5 linked regions of the Nitrosopumilus sp. b3 genome follow. The main gene of each other region encodes a partner of the protein of the gene in region 2 in a complex. Links are inferred from orthologs where the notes say so. Each region holds a gene or a part of one and is shown on either strand. Other genes may lie near its edges. The genes, in order: C6990_RS08145, C6990_RS06990, C6990_RS08020, C6990_RS08105 and C6990_RS08025.

The links.
Region 1: C6990_RS06990 (region 2) and C6990_RS08145 share a complex: the UniProt entries of both Methanocaldococcus jannaschii proteins name them as parts of the 50S ribosomal subunit. The link is inferred for Nitrosopumilus sp. b3 from one-to-one orthologs.
Region 3: C6990_RS06990 (region 2) and C6990_RS08020 share a complex: the UniProt entries of both Methanocaldococcus jannaschii proteins name them as parts of the 50S ribosomal subunit. The link is inferred for Nitrosopumilus sp. b3 from one-to-one orthologs.
Region 4: C6990_RS06990 (region 2) and C6990_RS08105 share a complex: the UniProt entries of both Methanocaldococcus jannaschii proteins name them as parts of the 50S ribosomal subunit. The link is inferred for Nitrosopumilus sp. b3 from one-to-one orthologs.
Region 5: C6990_RS06990 (region 2) and C6990_RS08025 share a complex: the UniProt entries of both Methanocaldococcus jannaschii proteins name them as parts of the 50S ribosomal subunit. The link is inferred for Nitrosopumilus sp. b3 from one-to-one orthologs.

Annotation. Positions count from the first base shown.
Region 1 is NZ_MU078696.1:347,349-350,646, reverse strand. The notes cover bases 201-3,057. They hold C6990_RS08145 (50S ribosomal protein L18), read right to left. Parts: upstream 1,942-3,057; coding sequence 1,459-1,941; downstream 201-1,458. Other genes in these bases: argF (ornithine carbamoyltransferase), read right to left, coding at 1,978-2,892; C6990_RS08150 (30S ribosomal protein S5), read right to left, coding at 737-1,456; C6990_RS08155 (50S ribosomal protein L30), read right to left, coding at 263-730; C6990_RS08160 (uL15 family ribosomal protein), read right to left, coding at 201-261. Also shown: more of C6990_RS08160, read right to left, coding at 1-200. UniProt on the Methanocaldococcus jannaschii protein: This is one of the proteins that bind and probably mediate the attachment of the 5S RNA into the large ribosomal subunit, where it forms part of the central protuberance.
Region 2 is NZ_MU078696.1:152,032-156,080, reverse strand. Bases 747-3,441 are described here. They hold C6990_RS06990 (50S ribosomal protein L24e), read right to left. Parts: upstream 2,347-3,441; coding sequence 2,146-2,346; downstream 747-2,145. Other genes in these bases: glmM (phosphoglucosamine mutase), read right to left, coding at 3,015-3,441; rpl7ae (50S ribosomal protein L7Ae), read right to left, coding at 2,566-2,952; C6990_RS06985 (30S ribosomal protein S28e), read right to left, coding at 2,357-2,569; ndk (nucleoside-diphosphate kinase), read right to left, coding at 1,742-2,143; infB (translation initiation factor IF-2), read right to left, coding at 747-1,735. Also shown: more of infB, read right to left, coding at 1-746; more of glmM, read right to left, coding at 3,442-4,049. UniProt on the Methanocaldococcus jannaschii protein: Binds to the 23S rRNA.
Region 3 is NZ_MU078696.1:326,993-331,247, forward strand. Bases 1,355-4,255 are described here. They hold C6990_RS08020 (50S ribosomal protein L10), read right to left. Parts: upstream 3,288-4,255; coding sequence 2,421-3,287; downstream 1,355-2,420. Other genes in these bases: C6990_RS08015 (sensor histidine kinase), read right to left, coding at 1,355-2,350; C6990_RS08025 (50S ribosomal protein L1), read right to left, coding at 3,280-3,942; C6990_RS08030 (Lrp/AsnC family transcriptional regulator), read left to right, coding at 4,133-4,255. Also shown: C6990_RS08005 (hypothetical protein), read left to right, coding at 1-308; C6990_RS08010 (response regulator), read right to left, coding at 313-675; more of C6990_RS08015, read right to left, coding at 719-1,354. UniProt on the Methanocaldococcus jannaschii protein: Forms part of the ribosomal stalk, playing a central role in the interaction of the ribosome with GTP-bound translation factors.
Region 4 is NZ_MU078696.1:338,631-342,903, forward strand. What follows is about bases 590-3,508. They hold C6990_RS08105 (50S ribosomal protein L19e), read right to left. Parts: upstream 2,318-3,508; coding sequence 1,862-2,317; downstream 590-1,861. Other genes in these bases: C6990_RS08090 (protein translocase SEC61 complex subunit gamma), read right to left, coding at 590-753; C6990_RS08095 (D-aminoacyl-tRNA deacylase), read left to right, coding at 793-1,569; C6990_RS08100 (MGMT family protein), read left to right, coding at 1,566-1,865; C6990_RS08110 (50S ribosomal protein L32e), read right to left, coding at 2,301-2,705; pckA (phosphoenolpyruvate carboxykinase (ATP)), read left to right, coding at 2,854-3,508. Outside these bases: C6990_RS08080 (50S ribosomal protein L11), read right to left, coding at 1-83; C6990_RS08085 (transcription elongation factor Spt5), read right to left, coding at 119-577; more of C6990_RS08090, read right to left, coding at 580-589; more of pckA, read left to right, coding at 3,509-4,273. UniProt on the Methanocaldococcus jannaschii protein: Binds to the 23S rRNA.
Region 5 is NZ_MU078696.1:329,104-333,416, reverse strand. The notes cover bases 1,355-4,313. They hold C6990_RS08025 (50S ribosomal protein L1), read left to right. Parts: upstream 1,355-2,482; coding sequence 2,483-3,145; downstream 3,146-4,313. Other genes in these bases: C6990_RS08015 (sensor histidine kinase), read left to right, coding at 4,075-4,313; C6990_RS08020 (50S ribosomal protein L10), read left to right, coding at 3,138-4,004; C6990_RS08030 (Lrp/AsnC family transcriptional regulator), read right to left, coding at 1,855-2,292; C6990_RS08035 (hypothetical protein), read right to left, coding at 1,591-1,749; C6990_RS08040 (hypothetical protein), read right to left, coding at 1,355-1,590. Also shown: C6990_RS08045 (acetolactate synthase large subunit), read left to right, coding at 1-933; more of C6990_RS08040, read right to left, coding at 1,189-1,354. UniProt on the Methanocaldococcus jannaschii protein: Probably involved in E site tRNA release. Binds directly to 23S rRNA. Protein L1 is also a translational repressor protein, it controls the translation of its operon by binding to its mRNA.

The sequences.
Region 1 (3,298 bases), 190 kb from region 2 along the record:
TTCTTTACCGAGCTTTAAGAACAAGTCATCAAGATCTCTGATGCTAGTCCATGTTTTTGTAATATTTGGGTGAGGGCGTTTAGGTGCTTCATGACCATAATGATCTGGCTCATATTTTAAAGTAGAACTCCAATGATGCTTTAGCATACCGGTAACTCCAAGACCACCTTTGTGACCACTTGCGCGGTGTTGACCTACTTGTCCCCATCCCATGTGTCTTCCGCCTCTGAGTCGTCTAGTTTTTCTCAATCTTGTTGCCATCTCAAATCATTCTCCTAACAATTGTGTCAAGTTCTTTATTTTGTCCAAGTATTCCCTTGTTTCCATAAAGTCTCTTTGTACTTTTTTTGAATCCAAGTTTTGGTGGTGCCAAGGCAAACCAAGGTTTTAGTGGTTTTAATTTAGATAGTATAGCTTTTCCTTCTGCCAATGCAGTTCCTAATTCATCAGAACTTGAAAATCCTAGTTCTTTGAGATCTTCAGGAGTAATTTTTTGATAACCACCTTTTCTTGCTTTTTTATCAATTAGTTCTTTTGCCAATGATGCATCTAGTTCAATCCAGGAAACATAGTGCTGTACTTTTCTTAGCATACCTAGAGTGTTTTCTTTGGCAGGCAAAATTGTTGCACGGTATTTTTTATCTAATTTTAGCAAAGTCATAGTATGTGTTGCCCAGTAGGGGCAATCGGCTTGGCCTTTAATTCTAACAACAAGATATGCATTTGCCATTTTCTATCAACCTTGACTAAATGTCTGTCTTAGACAGTCCAGAATTGCTTTAGAAGTAGAGTTCATCGTAGGTGTGGAGCCCTTTGCAGTAGTCCATGCATCTTTGAGACCAGCTAATTCCAATAATCGTTTAATTTTACCACCTGCAACAAGTCCTAATCCTCTAGGTGCAGGAATAATTTCAATTGTAACACTTCCACCTTTTCCCTTTACCTTGAATGGGACTGAATGTTTTTGATCACATCTGCATTCCCAACTGCCACATCCTAGTTTGATTGGGTTAACATTAAGGAAAGCTTGACTGGTTGCCTTTTCAATTGCAATTCTCATCTGTTTTGATTTACCTTGGCCAATTCCCAAGTAACCGTTTTCATTTCCAGCAGCAACAATTGCTTTGAATCTAGTCGACTGTCCGTTTGAAGTCATTTTTTGAATGATACCAACATCTACAACTTCACTTTTCAAGTCAGGCAATAGTTTCTTGATGATTCCTGATTCTTGAATTCTTAATCCCGATTCTATAATTTCTTCTAAAGATGAAATTTCCCCTGATGCAACTTTTTGACCTAAGATTGTTTTTGGAATCCAGACTTCCTCTTCTGGCTCTCTTCTTGGTCTTCTTGGACGATCTCCTCCTTTGGCTCCACCTGGTGGACCACTACCATAAACTGGTGGGCCTCGTCCTCTTTGACCTGGTTTGCCTTTAGATTGTGCAGTTTGGCTCATTTCTATTTGACCTCACTGTCGATTGTAGATTTCATTTTTGATACTTCATTTTTTACTGTAAGATGTTCACCATTGATTCTATCCTCTGGTGGGAATGTCTCTTCGTTTGCTGGTACCTCTACTCCAGCGTCAATTACTCCTTTGAGGGCTGCTGCCATTCTTTGTGTATAACGTCTTGTGCCAGTGTAAAGAATTGCATCCTTGGCACCTTGACCAAGTGCTTTCTTGCCTGCCAAATATCCAGTAAGATATGCTGCAGGTACACTTTTTCTAGACCCCTTCCATCCTTTCTCAAGGAGATATCTAGAGTGTGCAGATGCAACCACTTTATCGCCTTCCATTCCAGGCTTTAGAATTTGTACTTGAGTATTTTCATTAGTAATATTTACAGTGATAAAATCGCGTTTACCCATCAACATGGTGCCACGTTTTTTGTAATTGGTCTTTTCCTCTCTAAGTCTACGTAATATTTTCGAATAGGCCATCTATAGAAACCGAGTTTGAATCTGCTCTTATATACGTTAAGCGCGAATTAGGGCAGCAAGTAAAGCTTTCTGAGTATGTAAACGATTTTCTGCCTCATCCCAAATTACAGATTGATTTCCATCAATTACAGATGCTGTTACTTCTTGTTCTCGTTTTGCTGGAAGACAATGCAAAAAGATCGCATCAGTTTTTGCAGACTGCATTATTTTTGGATTGACTTGGTATTTTGGAAGAAATTTTTTGATTCTTTTTGGATCACTGTTGTGAATTGAAGAATATGTATCAGTAACTATAACATCTGCATTTTTAGTTGCAACAAAAGGATCAGCAGTCAATTCAATACTAGTTGATTTCTTTGCATCCTTTACTACACCTTTTTCTGGTTGGAATTCTTTTGGAGTTGCAATTGACATCTCTATTCCACAATGTGCTGCACCATAAATCATAGAGTTGCATACATTATTTCCATCCCCAACCCAGGCAATCTTTAGTCCTTTGAGTTTTTTCTTTTTTTCTTTAATGGTCATAAAGTCTGCCAAAATTTGACATGGATGAAATGAATCAGAGAGTCCATTAATTACAGGAACACTAGAGTATTCTGATAATTTTTCAATCAAGTCATGGGAATAGACTCGGGCCATAATACAATCAGTGTATCGCGAAAGGGTCTTTGCAGTATCCTCAACTGACTCTCCCCGTGAGAGCTGCATGTCATTTGCAGATAAATTAATTGCATGTCCACCTAGCTGAAACATTCCTGTTTCAAAACTTACACGAGTTCTAGTAGAGGGCTTTTGGAATATCATTGTCAGGGTTTTATTTTTCAAAACAGGTTTGGACATTCCTTTTTTGAGTTGTTTTTTTAGTTTGATTGATTCATCAATTAGTGATGAAAATTCCTTTGGGGATAGTTCCGCTAAAGTGAGTAAATTTTTTGTTTTGATTTTCATTTCTTAAAGAATCCAAACATACCTCGTTTCTTTTTAGGTTTTTCTTCTTTATCATGTTTTTGCATATCATCGTCAGTATCGTCTTGTTTATCTTTGGTGTCATCTTGGTTATCTTTGTCATCTTTTGATTCATCTGGTTTTGGCCTGCCGTCTTTAATCCATTGACGAATTTTGTTTCCTAGCTTTAATGCTTCGCTGTCTCTTTCAGGTGGCGGTACATCAAACAAGTCCGAATAAGTTGCAATATCATCATCTTTGATTCCATCAAATGGATCATCTGAAGTTGGTGTTGGTTCAGGTTCTGGTGTTGGTTCAGGTTCTGGTGTTGGTTCAGGTTCTGGTGTTGGTTCAGGTTCTGGTGTTGGTTCAGGTTCTGGTGTTGGTTCAGGTTCTGGTGTTGGTTCAG
Region 2 (4,049 bases):
CATTTAGAATTTCTTGTTCTTCAGGACTTAGTTTATGCATATACTTGGTAAGTAATTTTTTAGCTTCAGGGGATGGAGGAAACGTATAGAAAACTTCTTCTTCAAAAATTTGTCTTCCAATTGTCACATCGTTAACAGAACATGCAACTTCATCACCTGCCTTTGCAGAAGATACTGTTTTTTTATCAAGTTGTAATTGGTGAATTGTTCCAACTTTACGTCCAGACATATTCATAAATGGGATTTTATGTTTTAGAGTTCCAACATCTACACGAACACCAAATACTGCAGGATTGTTATTTCTAAAGACCATTCCTTTAAGAAAACTAAATTTTGCTATGGGGGTTAATTCTGCAAACATTGCATCTTCTTCGTTTGCAGTATCTTCTTCAACCCATGCATTGTAATTGTCAATCAGGCTATAGATTACTCGATCCTCAAAAATTTTGATATGGCTATCTTCAGATTCCTCTTTTGCATCAGGTAAAATCTTTACATTAAATGCCAAAATTATTCCAAGATGTCTATCATTTTCTTTGATTGCTTTGGCTTCCATTATGTCTCGTCTATTCACAGGGCCTATGTCGGCTTTTGCCACGGGTACTTGTGATCGTCTTAGCATCTCAACAATTGCCTCAAGCGAACCTATAGTGTCACATTTGAGGATTATTCCATTTGTTTCGGTATCAATGAAGACCGATTTCATTTCAGCCTCAATTAGTTTAGTAAATTTTTCAATCTCAGCATCATTTCTAGCAACATACAGAGTACTTCCAGGAAGTACACCTTCAAGATCTGGAGATGCAATTTTTAGGCCAGCTGCTGCGTCAACTTGTGGTACTGGTTTGAATTTATCTCGAGGATCTCGCATTTCATCAAGAGGTTTTGGTAATAATATGGCCTTAGGTTTTGTAACAATTACAGAATCTCTTTTTGCTACAACAATGCTATTTTCTTTTTTTATTGATCCATCAATTAGAATGATGTTGGCAGTTTGTCCCAATCCTACTTCATCATTTACTTCCAAAACTATTCCACGTGGTTCTTTTTCTTCCTGATTGAGCCTTTTCTGAAGATATTGTTGAGTCAATCCTACTAAAACACTTAGAAGTTCAGGTATTCCAACACCAGATCTTGCAGAGATTGGAACAATGGCAATTTCGGATTTAAAGTCTTTAACACGATAAAATGCCTCTGATTGATATCCAAGAATTGACAGGGTACCTACAACATCATAGATTTTTTGATCAAGATCAGTCTGAATTGATGCGTCTTGTTCTTTGATTGCTTGGGAAATGAATTTTGTTTCTGATTTTCTCCATCCAGAAATTTGATCACATTTGTTCAGAGCTACTACAAAAGGCACTTTCCTGCTCTGCAAGATTTTCAGACTTTCATTGGTTTGCGGTTGAAATCCACGATTTACATCAACTACTAAAATTGCAATATCAGCAGCTGAACCCCCACGTGAACGAAGATTTGTAAAAACTTCATGTCCGGGTGTATCTATTACTAAAATTCCAGGTACCTTGTGTTCTGCCTGTTCAAGTTTTTTGTATAGTATTCCACATGTTTCTTTGATTGTCTCAGATGGAAGAAAGCTTGCACCAATATGTTGAGTAATACCTCCTGCTTCTCTACCTTGAACCCCAGTTCCACGAATTCTATCTAAAAGAGATGTTTTTCCAGAGTCTACGTGACCAAGAACTGCCACTATGGGCTGACGAATTTGCAAATCAGATCACTCAAATGCTACCCTCGATTCGTGATCAAAACTTTCTTGTGAATCTGATGCGTGAATAATGTTTTCACTAAATCCTAATCCATAATCTCCTCTTATGGAACCAGGTTCAGCTTCAAATGATTTTGTAGCTCCAATCATTATTCTAGTAGTTGCAATTGCATTATTACCTTCAATAATTGCTGCAACTACAGGTCCTGATGTGATAAAGGATGTCAATTCACCAAAGAATGGTTTGTCTTTATGCACACCGTAAAAGTTCTCTGCTTGTTGTTGAGAAAATGTAAACATCTTTAATTTTATTAGTTTGAATCCTTTTTTTTCAAATCTTGATATTACTTCACCAACTAGATTTCTAGCTACTGCATCTGGTTTTACAATGAATAGAGATTGTTCAGTCAATGCTACTTCTTTCTAATGCCGCCTTTGACGTATTTCTTTGTCCACTTTAATTTTCTTGGATCACGTTTTAATTCTAGCATATTCTTTTTGCATTTTGAAGAGCAAAACCATAAAACGGTTCCATCATTTTTGGCAAGCATTGTTCCAGAACCTTTGGCGACAGGTCTGTCACAGAAATTACATGGTTTAACTAAAAGACTCATATCATATCACCTATTTGATTTTCTTTGCTTCTCTCTCTGTTTCTCTTAGCATTAGAATTTCTCCTACTCTAACAGATCCTTTGACGTTTCTTGTAAGTATTCTACCTTTATCTTTACCAGTAAGAACTTTCACTCTAACCTGAATAACTTCACCAGCAATGCCAGTTCGTCCAACAATTTGAATAATTTCAGATTGAACTACTTCTTCAGCGTTTTGACTCATTCTTCAGTCTTACCGCCTTTAATTTTAGCAATTGATGATACAACTTGGTCTACGATGTGTTGTGCATCACCAGCATCCAAAATTGCTGCAGCGGCAGAAGTGATATCAATACCCAAAGACTTACCTAATTCTTGTTTGTTTGGTACAAATGCATATGCTGCACCTTGTTCCTCACATAGAATTGGAAGATGTGCTACTACCTCAGGTGGTTCTACATCTTCAGCGATAACAATTAGTTTGCTAGTACCACGTTCGATTGCCTTTGTGGCTTCGTTAGTTCCTTTCTTTACTTTACCGCTAGTTGATGCTACTCTAACTGCCTCTAAGATTGGATTTACGAGGTCCTCTGGCGTTTCAAATTTAACATAATATGATTTTCCCATACTTCGTCACCCTTAGGGTTCATTCTCCATTCTCTCAAAACGTTGGAATGGTTTTAAAAGTGTTATCGGGAAATGATTGTCTTGACTTTTTTGAGGTATTCAGACATCAAAGAGTCTAGTTTATCTTGATTTTCAGCTTCTGCATATACTCTAACTATTGGTTCTGTTCCACTAGGTCTAATCATTACCCAGTTTTTGGGATCATTTGAAATTTTGATTCCATCTGTGACATCTGAGTTTGGGAACGCTTCTTTAAGAGAAGAGATCAATTCTACTACTTTTTCAGGGGGGCATGATACCTTGTCCTTTGTAGTAAAGGAAGGAGGTAAAAGAGAAACCTCATCAGAAAGGGATTTTCCAGAAGTTGCTAAAAGATCAAGCATTAATCCTAATGTCATACAACCATCTCTTACTTGGTTATGCTTGCCATACATGAATCCACCATTTTCTTCAAATCCAATTAAAGCATTAGTTGGAACCATCTTTCGGGACACTTCAACACTTCCAACTTTGGTACGGATAACTTTGGAATTAAACTTCTCAGAAATTTTTTCTATATTAGATCCTGAATTCAAACAAGTTACAACCAAAGAGTTTGGGTTATTCGATAAGATATGTTGGGTTAGTAAAAGTGCAGACTTGTCACCAGTTAAAATATTACCTTTATCATCACAAAAGATACTTCTATCCCCATCACCATCAAAAGCAATTCCAACATCTGCATGATTTTCAAGTACTGTCTTTGAAAGTGCTGAGAGGTTTTGAGGTGTTGGCTCTGAACCTCGTCCTGGGAAATTGCCATCAATATTTTGATTTACCAAAAAAGTTTCACACTGTAACTTTTTACAAAAATCTGGTGCAGATACTGCCTGTGCACCATTTCCTAAATCTAAAACAACTCTAAACTTTTTTGATTCTATAATACTAGAATCAATATGAGCCAAAATTCCATTAAGGTAGGTCTCAATTGTCCTCTCCTCTGTTCCTGTAGTACCCCATTTGGGAGGATTTGTAATCCAGTTTTTTTTAAGGTAAATATCTTCAATTATTAATTCATCATCTCGGGAAATCTCTACACCATCTTTTGCAGCAGGCTT
Region 3 (4,255 bases), 180 kb from region 2 along the record:
CGCAAATCCAAGTGCAGCCAGGAATTCCATTTTATGAGTTAATGTCTTATGTGCACATCAAATACCAAAGAAACTTTGAATCAATTTCAGAAGAAGAACTCGCAGAGCAGATTTCGTATTGGTTTTACACTAATTTGTTGTACAATCCACTTGGACAAACCGATTCAAAAACAAATGGAATAAAAAGTTTGGATGTTGTATTTGAGGAAGATGCAAAACTAAAAAAATGGTTTTTGATTTTTTTTAGAAGTGCAATAAAATATTATCAGCAGAGATATACTATTTTAAAAAAATCCGACACAAAATAAAATTCTACTTTTTTGATTCAATCAAACTGTTTAACTCATTTAGATCAAATGGCTTTGTTAGCAGTCCATACAATCCAGATTTTTTTGCTTTTGCAAATTCCTCATTATTTATGGTATATGCTGATGTGAATACTATTTTTGCATCAGGATTGTCTTTTTTTATTTTAAAAAACGCATCATAGCCATTCATTACTGGCATCTTCAAGTCCATTAGAACGATATCTGGGATTGATTCCTTGTATTTTTTGATGGCCTCCTCCCCGTTTTTAGCCGTAATTACGTCATAATTTTCATATTTTAGCATGTATTCTGTGGCCTCTAGGAACTGAATATCATCATCTACCAAAAGAATACGGGAATTTACCAATTTTTTCGCCTTTTTCCATTACTCGTTGATATTATTTGAATGGTCATTTTGGTAACTTTATTGAGAATTTTACAGGATTGGTATGCGCTGTTATCTCTCCCTTGTGTTGCTCTATGATGTTTTTACAGCTAGAAAGACCAAGACCTGTTCCTTCCAGTTTGGTTGTGTATAGGGTATCGAAGACACGTTTTAGATCTTTTGATGGGATGTTAGGGCCTGAATTCTCAAACTCTATTGTAACATGAGTTTCAGTTTCATCAATACTGATATTGATCTTTCCTTTTGCATCTCCAATTGATTGAATTGCATTTAGTATGATATTTACAAATACGATTAGTATTTTTTCGTGATCAATTTTTATGGTTGCATCCTTTTTTGGAGTGTCAATTGTAATGTTCTCAGGTACGGTCAGTGTATCAATTGCCTCTTGAATTATTTGATTTAATGAATATAATTTCAAAATTAGAGGGGTTGTTCTAACATAGTTTAGCACCTCCTCGATTTGGTGAGATATTCTTCTAACTGATAGATTGATTCTGTCAATCTCCCTTGAAATGATTCCATTACCGTCCTTGTTTTCTTTTTGAATTATTACTCCGGCATTTTTTATCGTACCTAATGGATTTCGTATATCATGTGCTATGTTTGATGATAATTGTCCAATCACTGTCAGTTTCTCTTTCTTGAAGCTTTGAGAGCGTTTTACTAGCAATGCTAAAAGCACAACTATTGTAGATAACAACAAAAAGATACTTTGAACCTGAGTAACGAAAATTATATCATCAATCTCTTTGTTAATTGATTGTGTTGGCGTAACTACTGCAAATAAAAACTCAATTTTGTCATTAATAATAACTGGAATCCCTGTACTTATTCTCTCCCCAATATCATCATCTAGAGAAAAAATTGCAGTAGACAGATTACCTTCCAAAATAAGCTGCATGTGTGTATTTAGTATTGGATCATTGTCATATTCAGGGTCATATCCTAACTGATTCTCTTCAAAATTTTCATTGTTTGGATAAATTAATCGCACATGATTTTCATCAGTTACTGTCAGAAATTGGGATTCTACATCGTAAATATTCCCATGTCTCTTGAAAAATTCACTTGATGCGAATGTAACTAGCAGTGTCCCTGTTTGCTCTTTTGTCTCCTCGCTGATTATTGGATATGTAATTGCAATTTCTGGCTCATCAAAGAGAAGGGTGTTGATGGATAAAATTTTAGGATCTGCGGGGAGACTGTTTTTTTCCAAATCAATTAGTTCTGATAATCCCTTTACTTTTGCGCCAACAAATGACTCGTGATTTTTGCTTGCTTGGGATAAAACTATGAACTCTTCATCAAGTGCAAGAATTTGAGCAGTAGGAGAAATAGAGTTTATTCGCAAAAATGTTTGTGCAATCAATTTACTTGATTCAGCTGTCCCCGTGTCTTTTTGCAATTCATTTGCTTTTGCCAAATTCTCCAATTCAAAAATTATCAACTCCATTTCTGAGGTGATATTTTTTGCAATTGATTTTGCAATGACTTCCTGAATCTCTATTTGATTTTCAGTAATTGATGTCTTGATGTTTTGCTCTTCTATGCTGTAAATCTGAATGGTGGCAATTACTAGTGATATGATCACTGCAAAAATTATTGCATACCATGCCCATTTTTTTTTATTCATGCTTTAGACCCCTTGATTGTTTTTATCAAAACTGATTCGTGTCTGAATTAAAAACTAAAACTAATTAGGTTTATGCTGGAGTGTAGTCTTTTGCCTTGCTGGCAACTGATCTTGCTTGTGCATCTGCTTTTTGCAAGATTTGCTCCTTTGTCTCATCTGTCATGAATCCTGACTCTACTGATAGTGAGCGGGCATATTGTGATGCTTTGCTGAGAATCTGTGAGATGTTTTCTGGGGTTATGTATGCCGCCTCTATTGATAGTGAAACTGCTTCTTGATGTGCTTGTCCAAATTCTGCTCTAATCTTCTCGACATCAATTACCATCTCGTCTGCTGCATACGTGCTGCCTTCTTCAAGTGCTGTGAATAATGAAATTCCTGCCTCTACTGGTTTGATGTCTAGTTTACCTAAAATTGATGCTAGTTTTTCATTGATGGCTTCTCCTTTGAGAACTGGTGTGCTGTCTTTTGCAATCCAAATTGTTCCTTGATCAATCTTTGTTGGAATTCCAGCTTCCTTGAATTCTGTTAGCATTGGACCTGGTGCAATTCCTGTGTTCTTTGCTGGTACCACAATATCGATACTTGCAATGTCGCCTCCTCTTGCTGCCATCATTACTTTGTTTTTAGCTAAAAGAACATTGAGCTTGAATGGTGACATGTTTGTAAATAAGAACATGCATTGACCTTCAAGCTGGTCTGCAATTTCTTTGATTCCTGGAATGTCAAGTGAATTGAGTGCTTTTTGTGCAACCTTGTCTTTGATTGCAACAAACTCTACTTCATCTTTGAGAACTTTTCTTAATGGTAAAATCTGTGTAGAACGAACTTTGTTTAATTTGATTACTGATACTACTTTGTATTTTTTTGGCAACTCTTGTAATTGCTGATACATCTGAGTTTTTCTTTTAGGATAGGTGGTTCTATTTTCATGCAAATTTCTTTCTAACCTCTTGTACTTGTTTTACTGGCTTTCCCATTGTAGTTTTAATCATAATTCTTTTCATATTCTTCTCACCGTTTGGCAATTTCTTCTCTATTGCATTAAGGACAGCATGTGCGTTAATTGCTAAATCTGCATCCTCCATAGTTTCATCTCCAATTTTACATGAAACAGATAGTGATGCTCTTGTTCTAACTTTAATCGATGATCTAAATCTTGACAAAAATGAATCAATTGGTGCATCAAAAGGAACTGGTGTTGGCATCTTTCCTCTAGGACCTAATAGTTGACCCAATGTTTTACCTACTGTTGGCATTACTTTGGTATCTGCCAAAAAGAAATCATATTTGTTAATGAATTTTCTGGACTCTCTTTTGTTTGTTCCAAATCTGTTTAATTCTTCGGTTCCAATTACAGAATCGGCCTTTGCCTCTTTTGCTTTCTGGCCCATCTCACCTGTTGCCATGACGCAAACAGTTGCTGGTGAACTGGTCTTTGGAAGCTGAACTACTTCATTTAATGCAAATCCTTTCTTCACATCAATATCTTTGAAATTTACAATTAGCTCAATTGACTGCGTAAACTTTTTCTTTTTTGTGGCAGCCTTTGCCTCTTTGATCATATCTACTAGCTGAGACTCTGTAATCATTACGAACATTTTCAAAAAAGCCTACTTAAAATCGTTTAGGGATTGAGGTTTATTGATATCGGAATTTTTAGAAAAATTACAGATTTTCAATTAAATCTTGTAAATCTAGCCAAATTATTTGTAAAAACCTACATATATTAAATCAGAAAATCTTTTTTCGAATACGTTGCATCGTTTTGACGACCTAGATATGAAATTGCTATTTGAATTGACCAAGGATGGATCAATTTCTGTACCTACATTATCTAAAAAACTCGGAATCAATGCCTCAGTGCTCTATAGCAGAATTAAGCGACTGATGAAGAAAAAACTA
Region 4 (4,273 bases), 190 kb from region 2 along the record:
AGTGGTCCCAGTGCAGGACCTAATGGTGGACCTGCTGATGCTGCTCCGCCTGTTACAAGTGATGATACTTTTTGTTCTCCCATGTTAAATCAAACTCTAAATGAAAATTTAATCCTTCCTAAGCCTCACTTGAGAGTTTCAGGTAGTTTGCGTCTACTGTTACTGGCAATTGGTATGATGCATCAAGTAAAACTACAGTTGCTTCTTCCTTGTCAACATCAATTCTTGTGATTGTTGCCTTCATTCCCTTGAATGGACCTCCTGTAATTTCTACGACATTATCTACTGCTAATTGTGAAACTGTTGATTTCTTGATTAGGTATCCTTCGATATCTTTGAATTCTAATTCTCCTCTTAATTGACCGCGAATGTGTCTTACACCTTCAACTGCCATGTATGCATCACTAGGATTGATTGCCTCGATTACGACATATCCCTTGAGATTGTCAACTAGTAATACTGATTGAATGTTAATTTGATTGGCGTTAGCTTTTGCTTCTAATAATCTCATGACCACTTTTTCCTGTCCCCCAGTGGTTCTGATTGCAAACAAATGTGATTTTATTTCCTCTGACAATTTTACCGTCCAAATGTAATTACCGAAAAGACAAACTGTATGGTAAATCCAACTAATCCGACTCCTCCAATTCCCAATAATACGAGTCTAAGGTGCTGCTGGTACTCATCTTTGTCAGGTTTTTTCGCCATTTTCATGGTATTTGCCATATTCTTCAAAGTCTGCCTAGGGTTCATTGGTGGAAATTAATATGGTGTCCTTATATTCCTTATCTCATGGAACTACTAATTGCGTATCAAGATGACCCAGCTGGTCACAATATGGCAAAATTTCTTTCAAAGAGGATGACCAAAGACGGTGATGTTTTTCGTGGAAAAAATTATGACTTGCTAATCATTCCCACCCCTGCAATTTCAGCTGATTGGCTGGAAGAAAAATATGATTATGATGGATTTGTGTTTCTCTCAAAACATGCAGCAGAGTCCGGACAGCTGGCTTTGACATGTCATAGTACGGGAAATTTCTCAGAGGCAAAGTTTGGAGGAAATGACAGACAAGTTGCAATTCCCCATCCTGATCTCCAAAAGGCTTATCTTAAAAAATTAAAGAAAAACAAATTAAAGTTTTCAGATTTTCAAATTACCATAGAGGCCACACACCACGGTCCTACTGCATTGAAAAAACCATCAATCTTCATAGAGATTGGTACAACTGAAAAACAGTGGACTGATGAATCTCTTTGCCATTCTGTTGCATTATTGGTAAATGATGTGATGTCTAATCCAATTCCTAAAAACCCAGTAGCTATCTGCTTTGGTGGTACCCACTATCCCTCAAAGTTTACAGATGAGCTCCTTGATGGAAAGTATGCACTTGGAACTGTCATTCCAAAGCATGCACTTGAGAGTCTTGATTCAGAACTGTTTTCCCATATTTTATCGCAAAACAAAATGGCAACTGCTGCACTATTGGACTGGAAAGGCTTGGGTTCAGATAAACAAAAAGTACTTGATTTACTTGAATCAACAGATCTTGAGGTAATCAAACTTTGAATCTCGAACAAAAGATTTACAAAAAATTACTCCAGGTTCCCAAAGGCCAAATCACAACTTATGGTGAGCTGGCAAAAGCAGTTGGACTAAAAAATGGACAGAGAGTTGTTGGAAGAATAATGAACAAGAACCCATACCCTGTAATTATTCCATGTCATAGAGTTGTAATGTCTACAGGAAAAGTTGGGGGCTATGCATATGGGGAGCACATTAAAACAAAGATGCTAAGTGATGAAGGTATTGAGATAAAAAATGGTAAAATTATGAATTTAGAAAATACAGTTTATCTGTTCTAGTCTTTTCTCTTTTCTCTGATTTCATCCATGAGCAGTCTGAGGTGTGCTTTATTTCTAACAGTATTACCGCCTACTTTTTTGTAGAGTTCCCAGAATTCCGGATTTGTCAAGTCCTTTCTGTCCTTTGCAATCTTTAGTAATCTTCTTAATGAACGAACTTTAGCAACATAAACTTCTTTTTTACCAACTCTTGCACCTTTTCTTCCTTGTTTTGAACCTTGAGTTGTACCTCTCTTCTTTCTCTGTTCTTTTTTGAATTGTGCTCTTCCTCTAGATGTTCCGACAAATGGTTTTATCTTGATTGTATTTGCAGTGATAAGACTACGGATGTTTTCTCTAGTAATTGCATCTGCAATGTCATCGAGATGATCAGTATCGAATTTGATTCTGTGAATTCCGACTCCTGTGACTCTAGATGCGAGTCTCTTCTTTGCGTTAAGATTTACTACCACTTGCACTCACTCTCGCATTAAAAATTTTAAATTTATTTTCAATTGCTTTTACGATGATTTCCTTTCTCTTTCTAGTTCCAACACTGTGTCCGAATCTAACTCCGTCTTTTTTTGGATCTAGTTTTTCCAAGTCTGATAAATTGAATACTAAATTATCTGTATATCCTGATGGGTGCAATCCTCTTGCTTCTTTTGGTCCTCCATATCCTACTTTTACAAGTCCTGGACGGCCTCTACTCTTTTGTTTTCTCTGATGATGATCGATACCTTTTGGTTTTCTCCAGTTAGTCTGTAGTCTAACATAACGCCAGCTTTCTGGTCTTACAAAGTCTGGATTGTGTTCCTTTACTTCCTGTCTCTTTGCAATCTTGTCCTTATTGATAGGCATCAATTTGAGTCTTGAATTTTGGAATAAATACGTTCCTAGACAAAAAGATAATTCCCTATAAGAAAAAGATAATAAGGAAACTTTAGGCGGATCGATATCTCATGAACCAGCCTGGGATTGATAAAATTACTTTTGGAGGCCAAATCCTCTGACCCAAGTAGTAGGTAATTCAGTAACTGACAAATTTTCTTCCCAGCTAAAGGAGTTTGGAATCAATCCATCAAAAGTACATAGAAATCTCAGTGTTGAGGAGATGGTCTCAATTGCAGTTGAGAGAAAAGAGGGCGTAGTAAATTCCACAGGCTCCCTTTCAGTCAATACTGGAAAATATACGGGCCGTTCACCTGATGACCGATTTATTGTATTTGATGATAAAACTCATGATACTATTGATTGGGGCAAAATCAATCATCAGTTCCCAACTGGCAAATTTGAAAAACTCTTAGAGAAAATGAAAAACTTTGTTGATAACAAGGAGCTTTATGTCTTTGATGGATTTGTTGGGGCAGACCCTAATACCCGTTTACCAATTAGAGTCATAAATGATCATGTGTGGCAAAGCATGTTCTCAAGGAATCTATTCATCAGACCAACAAAAGAAGAACTTGAAAATCACGAACCAGAATTTACAATTTTATGTATTAACGACTTTGAAGCAAATCCCGAAATTGATGGAACAAGAACTGATGTCTTTATCCTAATTGACTTGACTAGAAAAATTGTTTTGATTGGCGGAACAGAGTATGCAGGAGAAATGAAAAAGTCAATGTTTGGTGTGATGAATTACTTGTTGCCTGACCGCGGTATCTTCCCAATGCATTGCTCTGCAAACATTGGAGAAAAAGGTGACACTGCGTTGTTCTTTGGATTGTCCGGTACTGGAAAGACTACTCTCTCGGCAGATCCTAATAGAAGATTAATTGGTGATGATGAACACGGTTGGTCTGATAATGGAACGTTTAACTTTGAAGGTGGATGCTATGCAAAGTGCATCAATCTAAGTCAAGAAGCAGAACCTGAAATTTGGAATGCTATCAAGCCCGGTGCAGTTTTAGAAAACGTAGTACTCAAAGACAATGTTCCTGATTATGATGATAACACATTAACTGAAAACACCAGAGTTGCATATCCTTTGGACTTTATTCCAGGAGCTGTGATTCCAAGTGTTGGGGGAAATCCCAGAGTTATTGTATTTTTGACAGCTGATGCACTGGGTGTTTTACCACCAGTTTCTAGATTGACAAAGGAGGGGGCAATGTTTCATTTCATGTCCGGTTACACAAGCAAGCTTGCAGGAACTGAGCGAGGTATCAAAGAGCCAAAGTCTGTGTTCTCTGAGTGTTTTGGGGCACCATTCATGCCTAGACCGGCCTCAGTTTACGCCAAATTATTGGGTGATAAAATTAATCAGCATAATACCGTAGTTTATCTTGTAAACACTGGATGGTCTGGCGGACCTTATGGTGTTGGAAAAAGAATCAAGATAAAGTACAGTCGCGCAATGGTTACTGCTGCACTATCTGGTGCACTTGATATTGTAAAGTATCGTCATGATGATCTGTTTAACT
Region 5 (4,313 bases), 180 kb from region 2 along the record:
CATACAATAGGCATCAAAGATGCAGATCATGCTTTGCTTGCAATAGAATCAGCTGATGTTGTAATTGCGGTAGGAGTTGATCTGGTAGAATACAGTCCTAAAAATTGGAATAAAAAATTAGATAAAAAAATAATCCACATTGATTTCACACCATCTGAAGTCTACACCTATTACAGACCAGAAGTGGAAATAGTTTCAGATATCGAATATGCAATTGATGCAATTCTCGACGAATTAGAACAGCAGAAAAAAACACATCCAGAATTAGACGTATTTCCAATTAAAGAGATTCCAGAATTATTTAAAAAAATTATGAAAGAAGTAGATGAAAGACGAGATTCATTTAATGATGATGAGTCATTTCCAATAAAGCCTGAAAAATTAGTAATTGATGTTCGAAATGCTTTGGGCGAAGATGATATCGTACTATCAGACGTTGGTGCCCACAAGCTTTGGATTTCTAAAATTTACAAAACATATCAACCAAATACATGCATCATCCCAAACGGATTTTGCTCAATGGGATTTGCATTTCCAGGTGCAATTGCAGCAAAGATTGTCTATCCTGAGAAAAACATAGTAGCTATGTGTGGGGATGCGGGATTTTTAATGAACATTCAAGAACTTGAGACGGCAGTCCGTCTAAAATTGGGATTCATTACAGTAGTCTGGTGTGATCTGGACTTGGGAATGATTTCAATGAAGCAAAAAAACGAATTTGGCAAAAGTGTCTTTACAAAGTTTACCAATCCTGATTTTATCAAATTGGCTGAGAGCTTTGGAGCAGTAGGGTTTGTAGTAAAATCAACAAAAGAATTTTCAAAGACTATGGAGGAGGCAAAACAAATCAAAGACAAGCCAGTAATTATTGCAATTGATGTGGATTATTCAAGAAATCATGTTTTGTTAAATGACAGCAATTATGAAATTTAAAATAAAAATCCAAACTAATTGCTTATTGGGTTTGGACATGTTTCAGGGAATTGAAATGAAGTTATCTTCTTATCATGCTCTGTTACCTTAAAGCAGACAGATACATGAAAGCGTTCATCGGTGAGCATTCCACAAATTCTACAGATAAATCGTGTAGGAGCTTTGCATTTACCGCACAAGGAATATTCAAAGAGCAATCCCCCACATTTCCTGCATGACTCATCAGGCAACGCTACACCTCAAACTATAAGGCAGTTATGCCACCTGTAGAATTTTTAATGGTGATGTGTCTTTAGTTGCAAGAAACCTGTATGCAGTTTGAATTATCGGATAGGGGTTAAATTCAGGCTGTACGGATAATAGCATTAGATCATCTCCAGATGGAATTGTAATCATTGTAGTGTTTTCCCTAAATGAAACAATAGCAGATATCTTCCCAAATGAATTGTCAAATTCTTTTCTCATTGACATGTCAAGGGTAGTCTCCATAAAGAGCATCTCTAGTTTTTTTGCATCTGTCTCCAAAGGAAATGTCTGCGATTTGCATTCAGAAACCTTTCGTCCACGATTATTAATCATCACTGCAAAATTAATTCCAGGTATTTCACACATATTTTTACAGATTTCATCATACAGACACATTTGCTTTATTTCCATTTAGTAATCCTCCTCATCCAGCAGAATCCAAGATAGGCCTGCAACATCTTCACAGCAGAATTTTTTGGCATTCTCAACTGCAGGTACTTTGGTGTGTTTTATTTTCATAGTCTGAATCTGATTTGTTTCAGATTGCTTGTGAATCAATATGGTCGACATGCAATCTTTTGAGTCGAGTATTATATGGGATTGATTATTGAATTGCGGTATGCCTTTTTGGAACTAAAGATGAATTTTTTTAATTAGTATCTAGAAAATAAAAAGCTAAACTGTTTCAGTAAGATATACCGGATCCTTGTCGGTTTTTTGTAGTTCCACAAAGGTTTCAGAGTTTTGAACGCCTGGAACTTTACCTATCTTTTCAATAACGATACTATGAAGAGCCTCAAGATTTTTTGCATAAACTTTGATGATGATATCGAATCTGCCAGTGACTTCTGAGATAGATACGACTTCAGGGATATTCATGAATGTTTTGTGTATATCGTCTTTGAGTTTTGGATCTCGATTAATTCCAACTGATGCCTTTACACCGATTCCCAAAAGAGAATCATCTATCTCTACTGTGAATTTTTTGATTAGTTTTTTCTTCATCAGTCGCTTAATTCTGCTATAGAGCACTGAGGCATTGATTCCGAGTTTTTTAGATAATGTAGGTACAGAAATTGATCCATCCTTGGTCAATTCAAATAGCAATTTCATATCTAGGTCGTCAAAACGATGCAACGTATTCGAAAAAAGATTTTCTGATTTAATATATGTAGGTTTTTACAAATAATTTGGCTAGATTTACAAGATTTAATTGAAAATCTGTAATTTTTCTAAAAATTCCGATATCAATAAACCTCAATCCCTAAACGATTTTAAGTAGGCTTTTTTGAAAATGTTCGTAATGATTACAGAGTCTCAGCTAGTAGATATGATCAAAGAGGCAAAGGCTGCCACAAAAAAGAAAAAGTTTACGCAGTCAATTGAGCTAATTGTAAATTTCAAAGATATTGATGTGAAGAAAGGATTTGCATTAAATGAAGTAGTTCAGCTTCCAAAGACCAGTTCACCAGCAACTGTTTGCGTCATGGCAACAGGTGAGATGGGCCAGAAAGCAAAAGAGGCAAAGGCCGATTCTGTAATTGGAACCGAAGAATTAAACAGATTTGGAACAAACAAAAGAGAGTCCAGAAAATTCATTAACAAATATGATTTCTTTTTGGCAGATACCAAAGTAATGCCAACAGTAGGTAAAACATTGGGTCAACTATTAGGTCCTAGAGGAAAGATGCCAACACCAGTTCCTTTTGATGCACCAATTGATTCATTTTTGTCAAGATTTAGATCATCGATTAAAGTTAGAACAAGAGCATCACTATCTGTTTCATGTAAAATTGGAGATGAAACTATGGAGGATGCAGATTTAGCAATTAACGCACATGCTGTCCTTAATGCAATAGAGAAGAAATTGCCAAACGGTGAGAAGAATATGAAAAGAATTATGATTAAAACTACAATGGGAAAGCCAGTAAAACAAGTACAAGAGGTTAGAAAGAAATTTGCATGAAAATAGAACCACCTATCCTAAAAGAAAAACTCAGATGTATCAGCAATTACAAGAGTTGCCAAAAAAATACAAAGTAGTATCAGTAATCAAATTAAACAAAGTTCGTTCTACACAGATTTTACCATTAAGAAAAGTTCTCAAAGATGAAGTAGAGTTTGTTGCAATCAAAGACAAGGTTGCACAAAAAGCACTCAATTCACTTGACATTCCAGGAATCAAAGAAATTGCAGACCAGCTTGAAGGTCAATGCATGTTCTTATTTACAAACATGTCACCATTCAAGCTCAATGTTCTTTTAGCTAAAAACAAAGTAATGATGGCAGCAAGAGGAGGCGACATTGCAAGTATCGATATTGTGGTACCAGCAAAGAACACAGGAATTGCACCAGGTCCAATGCTAACAGAATTCAAGGAAGCTGGAATTCCAACAAAGATTGATCAAGGAACAATTTGGATTGCAAAAGACAGCACACCAGTTCTCAAAGGAGAAGCCATCAATGAAAAACTAGCATCAATTTTAGGTAAACTAGACATCAAACCAGTAGAGGCAGGAATTTCATTATTCACAGCACTTGAAGAAGGCAGCACGTATGCAGCAGACGAGATGGTAATTGATGTCGAGAAGATTAGAGCAGAATTTGGACAAGCACATCAAGAAGCAGTTTCACTATCAATAGAGGCGGCATACATAACCCCAGAAAACATCTCACAGATTCTCAGCAAAGCATCACAATATGCCCGCTCACTATCAGTAGAGTCAGGATTCATGACAGATGAGACAAAGGAGCAAATCTTGCAAAAAGCAGATGCACAAGCAAGATCAGTTGCCAGCAAGGCAAAAGACTACACTCCAGCATAAACCTAATTAGTTTTAGTTTTTAATTCAGACACGAATCAGTTTTGATAAAAACAATCAAGGGGTCTAAAGCATGAATAAAAAAAAATGGGCATGGTATGCAATAATTTTTGCAGTGATCATATCACTAGTAATTGCCACCATTCAGATTTACAGCATAGAAGAGCAAAACATCAAGACATCAATTACTGAAAATCAAATAGAGATTCAGGAAGTCATTGCAAAATCAATTGCAAAAAATATCACCTCAGAAATGGAGTTGATAATTTTTGAATTGGAGAATTTGGCAAAAGCAAATGAATTGCAAAAAGA